DNA from 3 places in the Rosettibacter sp. KY25 genome. Region 1 is predicted to be linked to each of the others. Evidence: riboswitches for the same ligand, from Rfam matches in the RefSeq annotation. Region 1 holds a riboswitch; each other region holds the start of a gene.
The links. Region 1 has a riboswitch for thiamine pyrophosphate ahead of AC27L2_RS02335 (TonB-dependent receptor). Riboswitches for the same ligand answer to the same signal wherever they lie in the genome.
Positions count from the first base shown of each region.

Region 1 (6,685 bases):
GCCCCAATTAAAATTGCTTCATTAAATTTTTGTTTAATTGCATACTTCACACATTTTTCTACATCAGTATCATCTTGGCTTCTTATTTTAATGATTTTGCATTTATCAAAATAGTAATCGTAAGTTTCGGGCAGAATAGAATCTAAATCGCCAATGATTACATCAGGAATCAAATCATATTTTAAAGCGGAGTTGGAGCCTCCGTCAGCACATATCAAAGTTGAATAACCTTTGCTATCTAAAAAATTAATAATTGATTTTTTCGGAGGCTCGCCATTTGCAAGTATTATGCATTTTTTCATAAACCTAATTTAACTCCAAATAAATAATTTCTTTCGGCAGCAGGGAAAAATTCTTTGCCAATTCCATATGCTGCATAGAGATTATCAAATATATTATTAATCTGCACATACAACTTAATATTTTTCAAATAAGAATTTATAAATAAATTATAACTAGCATAAAAGTTTGCAACGAAATATGCATCAACTTTATTGTCTTTATAATCTGCTACTTTAGAATAAATTTTTAAATAATCAGCAAGTTTATTGTCGTAATTATCTGTAAAGAACGAGCCGACATACTTGCCAGTTAACTGAACTAATAAGTTTTCATAATTAATTTTTAAGATTGCATTGAAAGTAACATCAGGAAATCCACTTATTCGATTTCCTGATAAATCCAATTTTATAGTTGAGCCGGTTTTTTTATTATAAAAATATGCAGCACCACTGCTTATATAATTTTTGCTCCATGAACCATTTAGTGTAAGTTCTATAATATCATTATGCTTTAGAGAAAATGTTCCTTCCAGACCATAATGAATTGTTCTTTCCATGTTACCTGTAATTGGCTGACCAAATCTATCGACCTGTCCTCGTTTAACAATTTCATCATTAAATAACATGTAAAACAAATTTAGAGATGCTGATAAATTTTCTTTTGAGTATGAGGAACCAATTTCAAAATTATTCATGGTTTCAGGTTTAACAAGTGGTTTTGAAAAATCATAAGAACCATCTGGTTTTGTTTCGAACTGTGGAACTGCACCTCCACTCGATTCAGCAGCATCATAATAATTTTTGAGTCTCGGTTCTCTTGTAACTCTTGCAAATGAAAAATAGAAATTCCAATCTGGCAAGTAACGATAATTTATTCCAAATCTTGGGTTGAAATAGAGGTCGTCAATACTAAAATTATTATTCACATATCTTTCATTTTTGATTTTGTAATTGTGATATGAGAGCTGTGCTTCTGCAAGTAAATTTATTTTTGATGATAGCTGATAATTTTCATTTACAAAGAAGTTCAAAATATCTTTTCCACCTTCATAATAATAATAGCGGAAGTCTTTGGTTAGACCTTGAGGTAAATTTTCTCCATAATTTATACTTCCCCAATGAACAGAATTATGGAAACGGAATTCACCGCCAATAATTAACTCACCATCATTATGCTTAATGCTCGCACGAGGAATCCATCCCCACTGTTTATTTTCTACCATTGCACGAATTAAAACATTTCCAGGATTTTGAATTGGATGAAAACCATTTTCTTTAGTTAATCTGAAATATGTAGTATCGCCCCATGAACCATCATAATCAAAAAATCCATTGCCAAGAACTAAAAATAATGCCGAATTAAAAGTTATCTTATCATTCATTTTGAATTCATTTAATAATTCAAAGTGGGGTTGTGAAAAGTTTTCAATTTCATCTGGACGTCTTTCAAGTGTATAAGTATAATTTTTATCATCAGCTTCCCAGTAAGAATAATTAGCTTTACGAAGATTTTTATTTTTTATTGCAAATTTTGGTAATCCAGTATATGCAAGACCATCAGCAAGAGGACCTCCAAAAATATTTATTTGAGTAATTAAATTATCATCATAACGAACTGCGGAGAGATGATAAGATTTCAAATCAACCCAGCTTGAATTGCGATATCCGCTGCTCAATGTTTGTGAAAGTTTTGCATAAACAGAATATTTATTATTAATCAATCCGCTCGAAACAGCAGCAGAATATTTTCGTGTATTAAAACTTCCAATTGAAGAAGAGAATTCTATACGAGGCTGGTCAGAAAAAGTTGATGTAATAATATTAATTGCACCACCAATTGCAGCATAACCTGCAATTCCAGAGCCAGCTCCTCTTTGCACCTGAATTAATTCTGTACTTTCAAGTAAATCTGGAAAATCAATCCAATAAACATTATGGTCTTCGGGATCGTTTTGAGGAATACCATTAATGGAAACTGAAATTCTGCGCTGGTCAAATCCTCTAATGCTCAAATAATTATATCCAAGCCCATTTCCATTTTCAGAATAAAAAGTTGCGGATGGAGTATAACTTAATATTTCCGGGATGTCCTGATATGTATATGCATCTGCAATTTCGCTTCGCTCAAGTTTAGTATAACTAATTGGTGTAATTCCTGATTTAGCAATTGAACCTTTTACAAGAACAGTTTGACTAATAATTAATTTACTTTCAAGAAAAATGTTTTTATCTGGTGATTTAAGTAAATCATCAATTAAAATTTCTTTTGGTTCATAGCCAAGATATGAAATTAACAATTTATCAGTATTCTTGAATTCTCCTTTAAGTGTAAATTTCCCATTTTCATCTGTGCTTGTTCCAATAGTTGTATTTTTAATTACAACATTAGCTAAATACAATGGTTGTTTACTTGAAGAGCTTAAAACTCTTCCAGTTAATATTGTTTGGGCATAAATATTATTTAATAAAAACAAAAAAAGAATAATTAAGTTTTTCATTTTATTCCTCCTTCTTGCTGTTGCAAGATTTTAAGAAATAAAAAAGCCGTTTTTAAGGAAAACGGCGTAACTTAATTATTCTTGTTACCGTTTCCCTACGCTGGCATTACCCAGATCAGGTTCAAGGGTATAATCTCAGCCCCTTTTAATGGAGCACCCCTAACGACTTTTTTATTTTTTAAGAACTAATTAGTTAATTAAAATTTGCTGAACAAATGTAATTAATTATTCAATTATTTTCTAATCTTCAGTATCTGACCAATTTTTACTTTATCACTTTTAAGATTATTCCACGACATTATATCAGCTACAAGAACTTTATAAAGTTTGGCAATTGTCCAGAGTGATTCACCTTCTCTTACCTTATGAATTTTTACTTTTTCGTTAGAATTATTTTTTGCTACAAGTTCTTTATTCTTTGATTTAATTTCTGATTTAGCATCCGCTACATTATCTGTGTAGAGTATTAAAGTTTTTCCTGCTACTACTTTATTATTTTTTAAGTTGTTCCATTTTTTAATATCATTAATCGAAACATTATAATTCTGTGCAATCTTTCCAATTGAATCCCCTTTTTTCACAACATATTTTATAACATTTGAATTTCTTTTTGAAGTGTTATCACCATAAGAACGAATATCATCTTTACCATGAATTGTTAAAACCTGTCCAAGACGAATTGAATTCGATTTTAAGTTATTCCATTTTTTCAGCTGAGCAATTGTAACTCCAAATTTAGTTGCAATTTCACTTAATGAATCTCCTTTACGAACAGTATATCTTGTTACAGCTCTATTCGAAGAAGAATTTGAGGCTAAATTTTTGGGATTGCCTGAGTAAACAATCAATTTTTTCCCTTTATGAATACTGTTGCTTTTTAAATTATTCCATTCTTTTAATTGAGCTACAGTAACACCATATTTAGCTGCAATGCTTGATAATGATTCACCGCTTCTGATTCTATGTTCAATCCATGTCTCATCTGAATTTACAAATAAAATTTCGTTCTTTTCTTTTTCACTCATTTCATTAATTTTCGAATAATAATCAACTTTATCATTTGGAACATAAATTGTTAATTCCTGCCCTACTTTAACTCTGGTTGTGTAAGGTAGATTATTCCAGTTTCGAATATCTGATACTCTCACATCAAATAAATCAGCAATATCAACAAGATTATCTTTGCTCTTAACAACATATTTTACAGGTGTTTTTCCTTCAGGTACTACAAATTCAACAGAATCATCATACATTGAAGAATATAACTGTGCATATTTATCATCATTGGTTGTTGTGGTAATTTGAAGTTTATATGAAGGATTATTATCAAGTGAATTTATTTCTTCTTCAATTGCAGGAAGCATATCAGTATTAATTGCAAGGTCGTCAACGCTTATAGTAGATTTAGGAATTTTCAATTCAATTCCCGGGTTTAACTTTTTTCGTGAAGAGATTCCATTTAATTCAGCAAGTTGAGAAATACTCACATCATAGAGATTAGCTATTTTAGATAAAGTTTCTCCTGGCTGTACTGTATGAACAATATATTGAAGTTTTGCATCGTCTGGCAAATTTTTGAGATTTTGTGCAAATACATCATAAACTTTTGATGGAATTTTTAATGGATAGCCACCATCATAATCAGGAGGAGTTACATCTTGAGTTAATTCAGGATTCATATCTCGAAGCAAATCAACACTAATACCAGCACATTTAGCCAAAACATTTAAATCGATTGACTCATTAATTTTATAAATTGCATAATCATGAGGTTTTTCGTATTGAATATCTGTAAAACCATATTTTTCTGGTTGACTTGCAATCAATGTAACAGCAATATACTGAGGGACATAATTTCTTGTTTCGCGCGGCAAATATGGAAGTATTTTCCAGAATTCACTCGAGCCAGCTCTTCTCATTGCTTTACGAACTCTACCTTCTCCGGAATTATAAGCTGCTAATGCCAAATACCAATCTCCAAGTGAATAATATAAATCGCGAAGATGTCGTGCTGCAGCTCGAGTAGCTTTTTCGGGGTCTTTTCGTTCATCAATGTAAAAATTAATTTCAAGGTCATAAAGTCTTGCAGTTCCTTTCATAAACTGCCACATTCCAACAGCACGTGCCCATGAGCGAGCAACCGGATTTAATCCGCTTTCGGGCATGCTAAGAAATATTAACTGTTGTGGAACTTTCTCTTCTGCAAAAATTTTTGCCATCATCGGGAAATATTTCCCTGAACGCGAAAGCCATGTTTCTATATAATGTCTCCCTCTTCCTGTAAAATATTCAATATACTTTTCAACATACTTATTTATTTCTAATGGGAAATCTCCAACTATTACCGTAGTGTAATTATCATCAATCACAGCAACAGAATCTTCAAGCATAGGAATTTCAGGAATTCTTTTGTTCATCCATTCTTCGAGTGCATTAATTGATGCATTCTCTGGTAATTCTTCCAAACTTTCTACATAATTTTGATAATCTTCAACTATTGCATTTTCTAGTTGAATAAAAGTTGTATTCTCTTCAATGTTTGGATAGTAACTGAGTTTATTTATTGTAGATAGTGCAGATTCATAATAATTTATTGCTTCAGTTTTAAATCCCAATCTCTGTTTATAAAGAGCTTTGACATAATCTCTGCGTGCATTTTCAAGCATTTCATTTACTATTGATTGAATCCCGCTTGCTTTGAGAGTATCTGAAATTGTTCGGCTTGTCTTTGTTGTCGAGTTGAGTGAACCACATGCATTAATTAAAAATATGATTACAGGAAGGAATATTAGTTTTTTCACACACACTCCGTATTTGAATTTGGTTTGCAATTTAATGTCTTATAAAAGTTTTGTCAAGTGATTACTTAAAAAGTTTCTTTATTTCTTTCAACATTAATGACTTAAAACAAAAATTATCGCAGTACTACAACTAAACAATCAAATCAGCTAGCATATTTGTGTAATCAAGTGATTTGAAAGTATTGATAATTTCTTCTCTTTTTCTGATAAATTCATTTGAGTTAAAAACTGAAAAATCTTTATTGCGAGAAAAATCATTTTCAATTGCTTTAATTATTTCACCCGGATTTTTTTTCATTAAATAAATTTTATCAGAAAGGAATAATGCATCATTTATATTCGTTGTTGCCATCAAAAATGATATTTCAAATTCTTCTCGAAGTTGTTTAATCAAAACAAATAGTTCATTTCTTGTATGTGAATCCATCAGTGTGAATGGTTCATCGAGTAAAATTAATGACGAACTACGAATAAGAGCTTGTGCAAGTAAAATTCTAAATCTGAATCCATAACTTTTATTGTTTGGAATATGAGACTCATAACCATCCAGCCCTACAAATTCAATTATCTTTTTGAAATTATTCTCGTCTACATTTTTTAGTCCAAATAAAATATTCTCTTTTGTTGTAAGCCATGGAAAAGATGCTGGTTTAGATGGAATTAAAAAAATGGAATTCTTAAAATCATTGGTAAAACTTCCGCTGTAATTTTTTTCTATACCACAAATAATTTTTAACAAAGAAGATTTTCCTGCTCCGACCGGTGCAATTACTGATGTAAATTCATTATCACCAATTTTAAATGAAATATTTCTGAATAAAATATTTTTAACTCCGTAATCATCAACAAATTCTTTGGATAAATTTTTTATTTCAATCATTTATGATTCCCAGAAAAAATATTTTGCTTGAATAAATTTTAATAATAAACTGCCAATCCAGATTAGTAAAGAGATGATTATTGTTAAAACAAAAATTCCAGCGAAGTCACCATACAATAAAATTTTTTTGTAAGCTCCTCCAAATCCATTTCCATCAATGTATTCATAAATTAAAATAATCATCCATAACGAATAATGAATTTGAATTAATCTTTTGAATAGTGC
Region 1 is NZ_BAAJAO010000002.1:202,133-208,817, forward strand. It holds gene AC27L2_RS02330 (thiamine diphosphokinase) at 1-302, opposite strand, end outside; gene AC27L2_RS02335 (TonB-dependent receptor) at 299-2,779, opposite strand; TPP riboswitch at 2,855-2,950, opposite strand; gene AC27L2_RS02340 (LysM peptidoglycan-binding domain-containing protein) at 3,013-5,580, opposite strand; gene AC27L2_RS02345 (ATP-binding cassette domain-containing protein) at 5,711-6,460, opposite strand; gene AC27L2_RS02350 (ABC transporter permease) at 6,461-6,685, opposite strand, start outside.

Region 2 (6,685 bases), on a different contig from region 1:
CAGGTAGAATTCTATCTGCGGCTTCAACTAAAATGATTTTTGTCTTAGCAGGATTAATCTTTCTAAAATCTTTCAGCATTGTTTTCTTCGCTATTTCTGCAATAGCTCCAGCCAGCTCTACTCCCGTTGGTCCACCTCCAATTATTACAAAAGTTAAATATTTATGAATCTCTGATTCATCATTAAGCAATTCTGCTTTTTCAAAAGACAAAAGCATTTTTTCACGAATATAAAGTGCGTCGGAAATTGTTTTCAAACCTGGAGCAAATTTAGCCCATTCATCTTTCCCATAATATGAATGTTTTGAGCCCACAGCTAAAATTAAATAATCATAAAAATACTCTCTCATTATCTCTTGCTCTTCTCCAACACTTACAAGTACTTTTCTATTTTCAAGATCAACTTTTTTTACTTCCGATAAAATCACGGTAACATTTTTTTGCTTACTTACAATAGACCTAATAGGAGCAGCAATATCTGCAGGCGATAATGCAGCAGTAGCTACTTGATATAATAAAGGTTGAAATAAGTGATGATTGGTTTTATCGATTAATAAAATTTCACAATCAGAATTTTTTAATGATCTTGCAGCAGTTAAGCCGCCAAAACCAGCACCTATGATAATAACTTTTTTCATGATTTTTTTATATATAAACATTCAATCAAACTTCACTTTTATATTCATCCAAATATTTCAGTACTAATTCTACAAAATAATTTTTATTAATATCCAATGAAGTAATTGAAAAAAACATAGAGATTAAAAAACTTGTTATAATGATGATATATACTATTTGAATATAATAATTAAATATTACTTTTTATTTTACTCATTATTAAAAAATCCGTATAATCAAAAATATCACCTTAATTAATTTTATAATATAAATACTCATTATAATTCCCCGAGAACTTCCTTATATTCCTCAATAACTTTAGGAATATTATTAGATGACATTATTGAAGAAACGACAGCTACACCAAACGCTCCTGCATCAAGACATTCTTTTGCTTTTCCGGGGGATATACCTCCTATTGCAAAAACAGGTAATTTTATAGATGAAGTAATTTCTTGAAGTTTATCTATACCTTGAGGTGGACCATAAGTTATTTTTGATGGAGTTGAATAAATTGGTCCAAAGACAATAAAATCTGCACCATCTAATTCAGCCTGATAAGCACTTCTTAACGAGTGTACACTTACACCAATAATGCATTTTGGCAAACGTTTTTTAACTATTTTAATAGATAATCCATTCTCCTTGCAATGAATACCTTGCGCATTTGTTTTAATTACAATATCAATATTATTATTAATAAAAAGTTTTGCATTTGTGGTAGAAGTAACAGAATAAATTTGATTAGCCAAGTTTAAGAGTTCATCATCTGATAGATCATTTTCCCGAAGTTGAACAGCTTTGACACCAGATTCAACTGCTTGTTCAATTACATTTTGTAGTGATAAATTTGAACATAATTTTCGATTGGTTATAAGATATAATTTAAAGTCAATCTTAAACATTTCTACCTATGATGCCATTAACAGGACTTGAAGCTGTAGCATAAAGTTTCTTAGGAATACGGCCAGCTTCAAAAGCTAAACGTCCAGCTTTGGCAGCATTGCACATAGCTTTAGCCATTTTGATTGGATGTTGTGCACAAGCTATTGCGGTATTTAATAGAACACCGTCAGCTCCAAGTTCAAATGCAATTGCAACGTCTGATGCTGTTCCAACACCTGCATCTATTATTAAAGGTAAATTAATCAATTCACGAATAATCTGAATATTATACGGATTACGAATACCCATTCCTGAACCAATAGGAGCTCCTAAAGGCATTATAGCTGCACAACCTAAATCTGCTAATTTACGGCACGTTACAGGGTCATCATTACAATACGGAAGAACTATAAAATCATCTTTTATTAATTGTTCTGCAGCTTTAAGTAATTCTGGTATATCAGGGAAAAGTGTTTCATCATCACCTATAACTTCTAATTTAATCCAGTTAGTTTTTAGTGCTTCTCTAGCAAGTTGTGCTGTCAAAATAGCTTCCTTTGCAGTATAACAACCAGCAGTATTAGGAATTATAAAAAAATTATTATCGACCAATAGTTGAACCAAATTTTCATTCGAAGGATTATTCAGATTTATACGCCTAATAGCAACTGTTACAATTTCTGTTTCACTTGCTTTTAATGCTTCTAACATAATTTGAGGGCTAGGATACTTTGCAGTACCAAGAATTAACCTCGAATTAAATTTTTTATTGGCAATTATTAATTCACTCATAACCTTCTCTTAGTTTTTAATTAAAAAAATATTTAACAAATATTTAACCACCCTGAACTGCATGGATTATTTCAATTACATCACCTGATTTTACTATGGGTTTATTCCAATCATCTTTTTTGACAACATTTTCATTTACTGCTATTGCTATACCATTAAGATTATTTTTTATGTTCAAATAAGTTAGGAGTTCTTCAAGTGAAAGATTTTCATTAGTTATATTTATTATTTTCTCTTCTCCATTAATAATTAATTTCATAGCAGATACCTTTTTACAAATATTATTTTAAAAAAATCTTGAAGGTTGAAATGGTTTTATATAATCAATAATTGTATTAGTCATAATTAATTCTTTCATACCATAAGCAGTTATAGGTGTTAAAAGAATTCCATGACGATAATGGCCTGTAGCAAAATACAAATTTTCAATCTTTGATTTACCTATTATAGGAGCATTATCACGGCTTCCAGGCCTCAACCCCACACTTAATTCACTTATAGCAAGTTCATATACAAATGGAGCTGCTTCCCATGCACGTCTCAAAAGCCACATTATTTCTCCAGCAGTTGGAGTAAGATCAAAACCCATTTCTTCACTCGATGCACCTACTAAAAGCCTTCCATCTGATTTTGGTGTAAGATAGACATCCGGAGCTCGTATTATATGAGTTAATTTGCAAGAGTCATTCATACTTAATGAAATAATTTGTCCTTTTACTGGTCTAACAGGTGGAAGTATTTCTTCCGATAATCCCTTTATTTTTTTTGACCAGGAACCAGCAGCCAATATAACTACACTATTGGATGTATCTAAAAAAGAATTATTAACTTTAATTCCTACAACTTTATTATTGTTTAATTTTATTTCATCAACAAGTTTATTTTCGTAAATATGCCCCCCTCGTTTTACAAATGCTATTTTTAATGCTTCAATTAAAGCGCGATTATCTATTTGAGCTTCATCAGGAATCCAGAGGGCAGCAATAGTTTTTGGAGATAACAGGGGTTCTATCTCACGTGCTTCATCACCATCTAACCAATAAACCGGAAATTGATTTTGAACATAAAAATTATAAAGACGCTGGATTCGTTCAACATCATCTCTATTAAAAGCAATAATTAAAGTTCCGCATTTATCAAGGTTCAAAGAAATACCAGAATCTTCTTTTAATTCGTCAAGAAATTTTGAATAAAGGCGAAGACTTTCTTTACAAAGTTCAAAAAGTTCTAATCCTTCAAAATACGATTCCGCATAAGGAGCCAGCATACCTGCAGCAACCCAACTGGCTGCTTTACCAGCTGAATGAGATTCGTATATTTCAACATTTTTTCCATTACGTATTAATTGCCAGCCAACTGCTAATCCTATTATTCCTCCCCCGACTATGTAAATTTTTTTTTCCATTTTCCTAGTTGTGATATTTATTTAATAAAAAAGCCGTTTCCTTTTAATTGAAGAGGAAAACGGCTATAAAATTTCTTTCCGTTTCCCTCCGCTGGTATTACCCAGTTCAGGTTCAAGGGTTTAATCTCAGCCCAGAATTTTGGGCACCCCTAACGGAATTACTCTTTATTATTTGATAATTAAATTTATTGCATCTTATATCTTTTGTCAAATATTTTATTAAAGCTGAATCGCATCTATTATATTCCCAATGATTATAATACTTATTTTTGATATAACAGAAAATAAAATCCAGTAAAAGAATTTTTCACTTTATAGCAATGAATTTCTTAGATATTTTTCATTAATAATTTTTTAATTAACTAACTCAAATAATTGTTATAAATCATTCATCATCAATCCCGATATATACTCTACCATTTTCTATTTTAACTGGGTATGTGTCAATTTCATAACCTTCTCCATCAAGATTATATCCCGAGATAAGAGAAAAATTTTTTTTATGAAACGGACAAGCTATTTTAGGTTCTCCATTTTTATCACCTATTATCCCTCTTGATAAAGCCAACTGATTTTTATGAGGACATAAATTTTGTACTGCATACCATTCACCACGAGAAGTAAAATTAAATAATGCAATTTGTTTATCCTCATATTTTACACATACACCACCATTTTCTGGCACATCATTTACCGAGCAGGCATATATCCATATTTTTTTTTCAATTATATCTATCATATATATCCCCCTTTCTTTGTTAATTAATGTGTATTTATTCTTATTATAAAATTTAGGTAGTGTGGTAAATCACTTCTTTTGAATTACTTCATTAATTGCTTTTATAAGATACATTAATTTGGGCGGGTTAGATTCTTTGGTAATATTAACTCCAAAATTTTTAAGTGCTGATGAACATACAGGTCCTATCGATACAATTAATGTTCTATTTAAATTTTCTCTTAATTTTTGTGTTCTGTTTAGTTTATTAGCAACAGTAAATAAATTACTTACTTGTGCAGCACTTGTGAATGCTACAACATCTATCTCATTTTTTTCAAGTGCATCCATTAATCCAATCAATGGTTGTATATCACTTGGGAAACCCCATTTGTAAGATGTAATTTCTGTAACATTTCCACCTTTTTCGACAATTGTTTTTAGTAATAATTCATTTTTTTCCCCATAGTTTTGTATTACTATATTTTTATTTTTTAAATCGTATTTCATTAGTTCAATAATTACTTCAGATGTAGTAAATGGTTCTTTGGCATAGTCCGTAGGATTAACATTGTATGTTCTCAACGCAGCAGCAGGTTTATTACTACGTACAATGATTTTTGCTTTGTTTAGATGATAGAAAAATTTATCATTCAGTCCTATGTTTTTTACAGCCTCAAATAAAAACTTTACTCCTACACCGGTTTGAAATATAAAAATATGAGGCGGCATAAAATCCCAATTAGTTATTAAATTAATAAGTTCATTAGTATTAATATCAGGTACTTCAGAAATTGCCGGGGCTAAGAAAGGAATTCCCTCATTTTTTCTGATTAGATTTGCTAACTGTTCACTCGTTCTATTTTCTAAAATTGCAATTACTTTGTTTTCCATAATAATTCCTCAATAAAAATTACACTTTATCGAGACTGTAAATATTTCCCCAGCCTTCAGGAATCTTTTGTCCTCTTACTTCTTTGAAAGCTAATGTTGAATCCTTTTCGTCCGAATTAATAAAATATCTAAATTGTTTTTTTATAGTTTCATTTTCGATCGCTTCTTTCCATTCACATTTATATGAAGCAATTAATTTTTCCATTTCTTTTTCCAGTTCATCACAGATACCCAAGCAATCATTAATGATAACATCTCTAAGATATTCAATACCTCCTTCCAGATTATTAAGCCATGTTGCAGTTCGAGTTAAAGGATCAGCTGTACGGATATAAAACATAAGAAACCGGTCTAAATATTTTATACAGGTTTCTTCATCTAAATCTGCTGCTAACAAAACAGCATGCTGAGGTTTAGCACCTCCATTACCACATACAAACAGATTCCAGCCTTTTTCTGTTGCAATTATCCCAAAATCTTTTGCTTGAGCTTCAGCACATTCACGAATACAACCTGAAACACCACCTTTAATCTTATGTGGTGCTCTAATTCCCTTATATCTATTTTCGATTCTTATTGCAAAGCTAACTGAATCTTGAACTCCAAAACGACACCATGTAGAACCAACACAACTTTTGACAGTTCTTACAGCCTTTGCATATGCATGACCACTTTCAAAACCTGCATCAATTAATTCTTTCCAAATTTTTGGTAAATCATTTAATTGCGCGCCAAACATATCAATTCTTTGTCCACCGGTTATTTTACAATACAATCCATATTTCTTTGCAACACGACCAAGAGTAATCAATTTATCTGGTGTAATTTCTCCTCCAGGTATTCTTGGAACAACTGAGTAAGTTCCACCTCTTTGAATATTAGCTAAAAATCTGTCGTTAGTGTCTTGCAAAGTTCTGTGTTTTTTATCGAGTACATTTTCGTTCCAGATGCTTGATAACATAGAAGCTACAGCAGGTTTACAAATTTCACAGCCATGACCTTTGCCATAGCGAGCAATTAATTCATCAAAAGATTTTATTTTATGAAAACGAATAAGGTCAAATAATTGTTGACGAGAATAATCAAAATGTTCGCATAAAATTTTCTTTCTGTATACTCCCATTTTTTTCAATGTATCATTTAATAAATCAGTTAGCATTGAAGTGCAGCCACCACAACCTGTTCCAGCTTTCGTTATTTTTTTTATTGAACCGATATCGCTCAAATTATTTTCTTTAATTACATTACAAATTTTCCCTTTTGACACATTTTCACAAGAACATATTATTGCATCATCAGGTAAAGAAGATACACCAAAGCCTTTATCATTATTGACAGCAACATTATCAAATATCAATTCTTCTGGATTTACTG
Region 2 is NZ_BAAJAO010000021.1:21,607-28,291, reverse strand. It holds gene AC27L2_RS11580 (NAD(P)/FAD-dependent oxidoreductase) at 1-637, opposite strand, end outside; gene thiE (thiamine phosphate synthase) at 896-1,522, opposite strand; gene thiG (thiazole synthase) at 1,515-2,294, opposite strand; gene thiS (sulfur carrier protein ThiS) at 2,338-2,553, opposite strand; gene thiO (glycine oxidase ThiO) at 2,581-3,699, opposite strand; TPP riboswitch at 3,766-3,860, opposite strand; gene nirD (nitrite reductase small subunit NirD) at 4,085-4,438, opposite strand; gene AC27L2_RS11550 (uroporphyrinogen-III synthase) at 4,508-5,311, opposite strand; gene nirB (nitrite reductase large subunit NirB) at 5,331-6,685, opposite strand, start outside.
Region 2: linked by a shared signal. The riboswitch ahead of thiO (glycine oxidase ThiO) and the one ahead of AC27L2_RS02335 (TonB-dependent receptor) in region 1 are both predicted to bind thiamine pyrophosphate.

Region 3 (6,685 bases), on a different contig from region 1:
CAATTTTTAGGATTGTTGATTACATAAAGAAATAATGTTTCATCAAAATAATTTGTTTCGTTTTCTGCAATAGACTTTAAGAAATTGTTTATATTTTCATATTCTTGAATTACAGGGATTACAACTATGTTATTGATGTTGTTAAATTCTTCTGCTTCAATACTCCATTTATAAGATGAATACTTTTTTAAGTATGATAAAACAAAGGAAGGCAAATTTTTTTCTAATTGCTTCTTCATGAAAAATAATTTTCAATTATTATTTTTTCTGCAGCTTTGTAGTCGGCTCCATCAATCCAGTGAATTTTTATTCCTTCTCTTTCCATTTTTCTAAACCATGTCATTTGTCTTTTTGCAAATTGATGAATTGCGCTGTTCAGTTTTTGAAACATATCGTTGTAATTGAGTTCGCATTTAAGATACATGCCGATGAATTTATATTCTAGACCAAAAAATTCCAATTTGTCAAATGTAATTCCATCTGCAACAAGTTTTTCTACTTCTTCAATCATTCCATTTTCAAGTCTATATTTTAATCTGTTTGTAATTCTTTCTTTAATTTTTTCTCTGTCGAGATAAATTCCAATTGTTAATGAATTTATCTCGGGAATTTTTATAGTTGAATTCCCTTGCTCTTCGGAAATTATTATTGCTTTTATAATTCTATCTTTTATGAGCAGGTCTGTTGTATTGTGAAGTTTTGGATTAACTTTTTTAAGTCTTTCTCGGAGTTCCTCAATACTTAATTTATTTAGTTCATCATATTTTTCTTTACTGAATTCTACTTTATTGAGTTTATAGCCTTTCAAAATTGAATGCAGATATAAACCAGTTCCACCAACGAGAAATGGAATTTTATTTCTTGAATTAATTTCTTCAAATGCTTTATAAAAATGTTGTGTGAAGAGAAAAAGATTAAATTCCTCAGTTGGTTCAATTATGTCAATTAAATGATATGGAATTTTTTTCCCGTCAACGATATAATCATCTAAATCCTTTCCAGTTCCGATATTCATTCTTTTATAAACTTGACGGGAATCAGCAGAAATAATTTCTCCGTCAAATCGATTTGCCAGAAGGGCAGCTAATCTTGTTTTTCCGGAAGCAGTAGGACCTAAAATTGTAATTAAATTATAATTCATAAAATAAAATCATCACACACAAAGTCGTTAATCACAGAATCGTTTTATAAAACAGTCACTGTAGGAAGAGTAATAATAAATGTAGCACCTTCGCCAAGGGAGCTTTGCACTTCAATTTTTCCACCGTGTGCTTCAACAATTTGTTTAGTAATTGATAACCCTAAACCGGTTCCTTCTTTTTTCCCTTGAGTGAAAAATGGCTCGAAGATTTTTTCTCTAAGACTTTCAGCAATGCCAAGTCCTGTATCTCTAAAGAATATTTTTACTTTCTTTTCTTTTTCATCTTTTTTTGTAGAAACTGTAATTGTTCCGCCGTCGGGCATTGCATCGCATGCATTTTTGATTAAGTGCATGTAGCACTGATAAAATTCTTTAACATCAAGTTTTACATTTACATCTTTATCAAATTCGTTTGCTATTTTGCAATTGCGGGATTCAACATAAGTTTCGATTCGTGTTGAGTAATCGGTCAATGTTTTATTGAGGCTAACAGTTATAGTTCTTAAAATTGTTTTTCCTTCAGAATAACTCGATGTGGTTTGAACCAAATCTGCTACATGATTTAATTGTTCGAGCAGCATATCAACTATTTGAACATTATCTGGAGATAAATTTTTATTCTTCAGATGTTCTGCATATCGTTTGCTTACGAGGATTGGCTTTTTAATATCCTGAATTAGAAAGTTAGCCATCTTGCCGAGAGATTGAACTCTTTCTGCTTGAAGCAGCTTTTCAACAAGTTCTGCATTTTGAAGCGCAATTGCTGAGTGTATCGACATAGCATTTAATAATTCTTCATCGTACTTGGAGAATTCTCCTTTCTTGCTGTTTAATAATTGAAGAACTCCAATTATTTCTCCTTTTTTATTTTTAATCGGGAATGTCAAGGCATTTTTAGTTTCGTAGCCGCTTGCTTTGTCAAAGTCGGAACGATAACGCGGATCCTTTGATACATCTTTGATATTCAGAATTTCGCCTGTTCTTGCAACATAGCCTGCCATTCCCTCGCCAATTTTTAATCTTATCTCTTTAATTTCTGAGCCCATTGCTATTAATGACCATAGTTCATTTTTTTCTTTGTCAATCAGATATAATGTGCCTCTGTCGGCATCTGTTAATTCTGTTGCAACCTCAACTATGTTTTTCAAAACCTCATCTATTTTAATAGTTGAGTTAACAAGTTCTGCTGCTTTGATTATCATTTGAAGTTGATCAATTTTCATTTTTATATCCTCTTGAACTATATCTAATGGTGTTTTAGTATCTTTCTGGTTAATGTTTGTTAATTTCTCATCAACTTCTTTGAATATTTCTTCTGTTTCATAATCCTGCCATGTGATATTGTCTTTTTTCTCAGATTCTTCTTTTAATGATTTTTCTTCTTCAATTAATTCTTCTAATTTTTCAACATGCTCTGGTTTAATGCTGCTTGCATCTGATTCTAATTCAATTTTTTTCTCTTCTATTTTTTCAATGGGTTCTTCATCTGGTGAAATTGTAGGAGGTTGTTCTACTCCACTTAAAATCTGGAAGAAAGCATCATCAATATTATCACTTAAACTGCGTTGTACTTCAGTTTCTTCTTTTTGTTCAGGCAATTCGAATTCTGGCTTTGGAATTCCATTTTCATTTAGCATCGATTCTAAAAATTCTTCTTTAGGCTCTTCAGAAGGTTCTGATAAATCAACTTCAGGTTTTGGAATTCCATCTTCATTAAATAGAACTTTTTCTATATCAGTTAATTCTTCATCTTTTTGAAATTCTTGAGCAGAGCTTTCTTGTAAAGGTTCTATAACTTTATTTTCAGAAGATACATCTGCAATTGTCTTAAAGAAATTTTCTTCTGTCTTTTCGGTAATTTCATTTTTTGTTTCTGTAAAGTCTTCGAATGTTGGATGCTTTATTTCTTTTACATCTTTTTTTTCTTCAGAGGTATCTTCATATTCTGGAGCCGGTTCCAGCATATTTAATTTTATGTTCTCATTTTGATTAATTAAATCATCAATTTCATTTTTTGATAAAACAATTAAGTAAGTATCCCGCAATACAACTGCAGTTGAAGTTCTTGATGTTTGTTCCAAATATTCTTCATGTCCAAAGAATGAATTGTCAGAATAAATATATGACTTGCTTTTGCCAAGCAATCGTTTCTTAAGAACATTAACTTCTCCGCTTATTACTAAAAAAATTTCATTTACCGCATCCCCCTCACGATAAATTATTTGACCTTCGTTAAGTGTTAATAATTTTCCTTTAATCTTGCTGAAGTCTATTTTAGAAGTGTCAATATTTTTCAGTAATTTGTTTTTACTTAATGTTATTATTAATTGATTTTCCATTTTGATTATACTTTTATGCTAAATAATGAAATTACAAAAGCAATAGAATATCTTTCAAAGAATGATAATGTGCTGTCAAGATTAATAAAAAACTACGGCACATGCAAAATAGAACCACACAAAAAATACTTTTTTGCATTATTAAGAGCAATAACTGGTCAGCAGCTTTCTATGTATGCTGCAGCATCGATTGAGAAAAAATTGATGTCATATTTTAATAATAAACCCACACCTGAATTAATTTTGCAAACAAGCGACGAAAATTTGCGCACTATTGGTTTGTCAAATGCAAAAATAAAGTATATAAAAGATTTATCTGAAAAAGTTATAAATAAAAAAATTACACTGCGCGGAATCTCTAAAATGTCGGATGAAGAGATTATTAATGAATTGACAAAAGTAAAAGGAATCGGAATTTGGACTGTTCACATGTTTTTAATCTTTACATTAGGAAGATTGAATGTTCTTCCGTATACAGATCTTGGAATTAGAAAAGCTGTAATGTTAAATTACGGATTGAAAAATTTGCCTGATAGCAATAAAGTTATAAAAATTGCAAAAGAAAAGAACTGGCATCCATACTGTACTGTAGCAAGCATCTATTTGTGGAAGAGTTTGAATAATCAACCTGAATCTTAATTAAAATAACGGCATCATACTCAATGGACGAAAAAGAATTAATTGAAAAAGCACAAAAGGGGGATAGAAAAGCATTAACTGAGCTTGTAAAAATGTATGAGCAGACAGTTTATAATTTTTCCTTTAAAATCTGCCGAAACAAAGAAAGAGCTGAACATACAATGCAGGAAACTTTTTTGAGCATGGTAAAAAATTTACATCAGTTCAGTGGTGATTCAAAGTTATCGACATGGCTTTATCGTGTTGTGGCAAATCATTGTTTAATGCTTGCCCGTTCAGAAAATAAATATGGATTTACATCTATTGATGACGACGAAGCATTAATTGATGAAAAAAATTTTGCGGATTGGAAAGTTACTCCAGAACATGTAACAGAAAATAATGAATTAAAACAAATTCTTGATGAAGCTATACAAAAACTTGCACCGGAATATCGAATTGTATTCATGTTAAGAGACGTTGAAGGATTGTCTACAGAAGAAACAGCCAAAATAGTTGAACTTTCTATTCCAGCTGTAAAATCAAGATTGCACAGAGCAAGAGCTTTTTTGAGAAATGAATTAAATAAGAGATTAGCTTATGAATAAACCAACATGTAAAGATGTTATGATGCATATATGCGATAATCTTGGTGAAGAACTAAATTCACCAACATGCATAGAAATTAAAACTCATTTAGAAAGTTGTGATAATTGTCAGCATTTTTTCAAATCAGTTGAAGATACAATTCAATTTTACAGAAGATATAATGTGCAGCTGTCTGAAGATGCACACAACAGATTACTTGAATTTTTGGGATTAAAAGAGAACGCTTCTGATACCTGAATTTATTTTCTTGTTCATTTGATTATCAAATAAAAATTTTAGAACTTTGCAATACCGAGGAAGCTGGGGACAACCCGGCTGAGAGGAAGTCTAGAATGCGACTTCGGCCTTTTGAACCTGATCCGGGTAATACCGGCGTAGGGAAGGTAATCAAAAATTCCTTTCTCTCTAAGCCTATATTATCCCCTCATTGCTTCCATCGGTTTTAATCTTATTAAAATTAGGGAGGTTGAAATGACACAATTAGAATTTGCTCAAATGGGCAAAGTTACGGAAGCAATGAAATATGTAGCAGAAAAAGAAAATAAATCTCCACATGAAATACTTGAACTTGTCAGAAGTGGAAGAGCAGTGATCCCTGCAAATATAAATCACATAAATCTTTCGAACTTTACAGCCATTGGTGAATCTCTTACTGTTAAAATAAATACAAACATTGGTACATCTTACGACTACATAAATATCGCTGAAGAAATTGAAAAAGCTAAAATTGCCATTGAATATGGCTCAGACACTCTTATGGATTTATCAACTGGAGGAGATTTAAAGTTTATTCGAGAGGAAATACTGAAAGTTTGCACAATCCCACTTGGTACAGTACCAATTTATGAAGCTGAATTTACCGCTGCAAAAAAATCATCTATTTATGATATGACACCTGATGATATTTTTAATGTCATTGAAGAACATGGAAAACAAGGAGTAGATTATATAACAGTTCATTGTGGTATCACGATGGAAACATTGAAAAGATACCAGAACGAAAAAAGAATTACCGGTATAGTATCTCGAGGCGGCGGTTTAATTGCAGCCTGGATGCTTAAGAACAAGGAAGAAAATCCTTTATATAAGTATTATGACCGACTTCTTGAAATTGCTCGTGAATATGATATGACATTATCACTTGGCGATGGATTAAGACCAGGTAGTTTGAATGATTCAACTGACAGAGCACAAATTGCTGAATTAATGATAATTGGCGAATTAGTAGAAAGAGCAAGAAAAGCTGGAGTTCAAACAATGGTTGAAGGACCGGGTCACATTCCACTTAATGAAATACAAACTAATGTTCAGATTCAAAAGAAACTTACAAAAGGAGCTCCATTTTATATTCTTGGAATGCTGCCGACTGATATTGCAGCAGGATTTGACCACATAGCAGGTGCAATTGGTGGTGCACTTGCCGGTTGGTACGGTGCTGATATGCTGTGCTACATAACTCCTGCAGAACATGTAGGATTACCGACAGTTGAAGATGTAAAAAATGGAGTTATAGCTTTTAAAATTGCTGCTCATATTGCTGATATAGCTCGAGGGAATAAAGATGCACTTGAAAGAAATAAAAAAATGAGCGAAGCCCGTTACAAATTGGATTGGGATAAACAATTTGAATTAGCATTATATGGTAATGAAGCAAAAAAAATTTTTCATAGTCGAGCAAGCAAAACAGAAGCTTGTTCAATGTGTGGTCCTTTCTGTCCAATGAATTTAGTTGAAAATACAATCCGCAAAAATAAATTGGTCGAGGTCTAATATGAAGAAAGTCGAATTCCCTGCAATTGGCAAAATTAGTCCTGAATTTTTTAATCATTATATTTATCCGCAACTTGGTGCAAAAAGAAATGATGTTTTAATTCCTCCTTCTCATGGAATAGATATTGGGATTGTTCAAGTATCAAATGAAACTGTGATGGCAATTACTACAGACCCAATTTATATTGTTCCTCAATATGGCTGGGAA
Region 3 is NZ_BAAJAO010000003.1:24,253-30,937, forward strand. It holds gene AC27L2_RS02615 (glycosyltransferase family 2 protein) at 1-239, opposite strand, end outside; gene miaA (tRNA (adenosine(37)-N6)-dimethylallyltransferase MiaA) at 236-1,141, opposite strand; gene AC27L2_RS02625 (ATP-binding protein) at 1,186-3,480, opposite strand; gene AC27L2_RS02630 (DNA-3-methyladenine glycosylase family protein) at 3,496-4,119, shown strand; gene AC27L2_RS02635 (RNA polymerase sigma factor) at 4,143-4,706, shown strand; gene AC27L2_RS02640 (zf-HC2 domain-containing protein) at 4,699-4,944, shown strand; TPP riboswitch at 4,991-5,106, shown strand; gene thiC (phosphomethylpyrimidine synthase ThiC) at 5,179-6,477, shown strand; gene AC27L2_RS02650 (AIR synthase family protein) at 6,479-6,685, shown strand, end outside.
Region 3: linked by a shared signal. The riboswitch ahead of thiC (phosphomethylpyrimidine synthase ThiC) and the one ahead of AC27L2_RS02335 (TonB-dependent receptor) in region 1 are both predicted to bind thiamine pyrophosphate.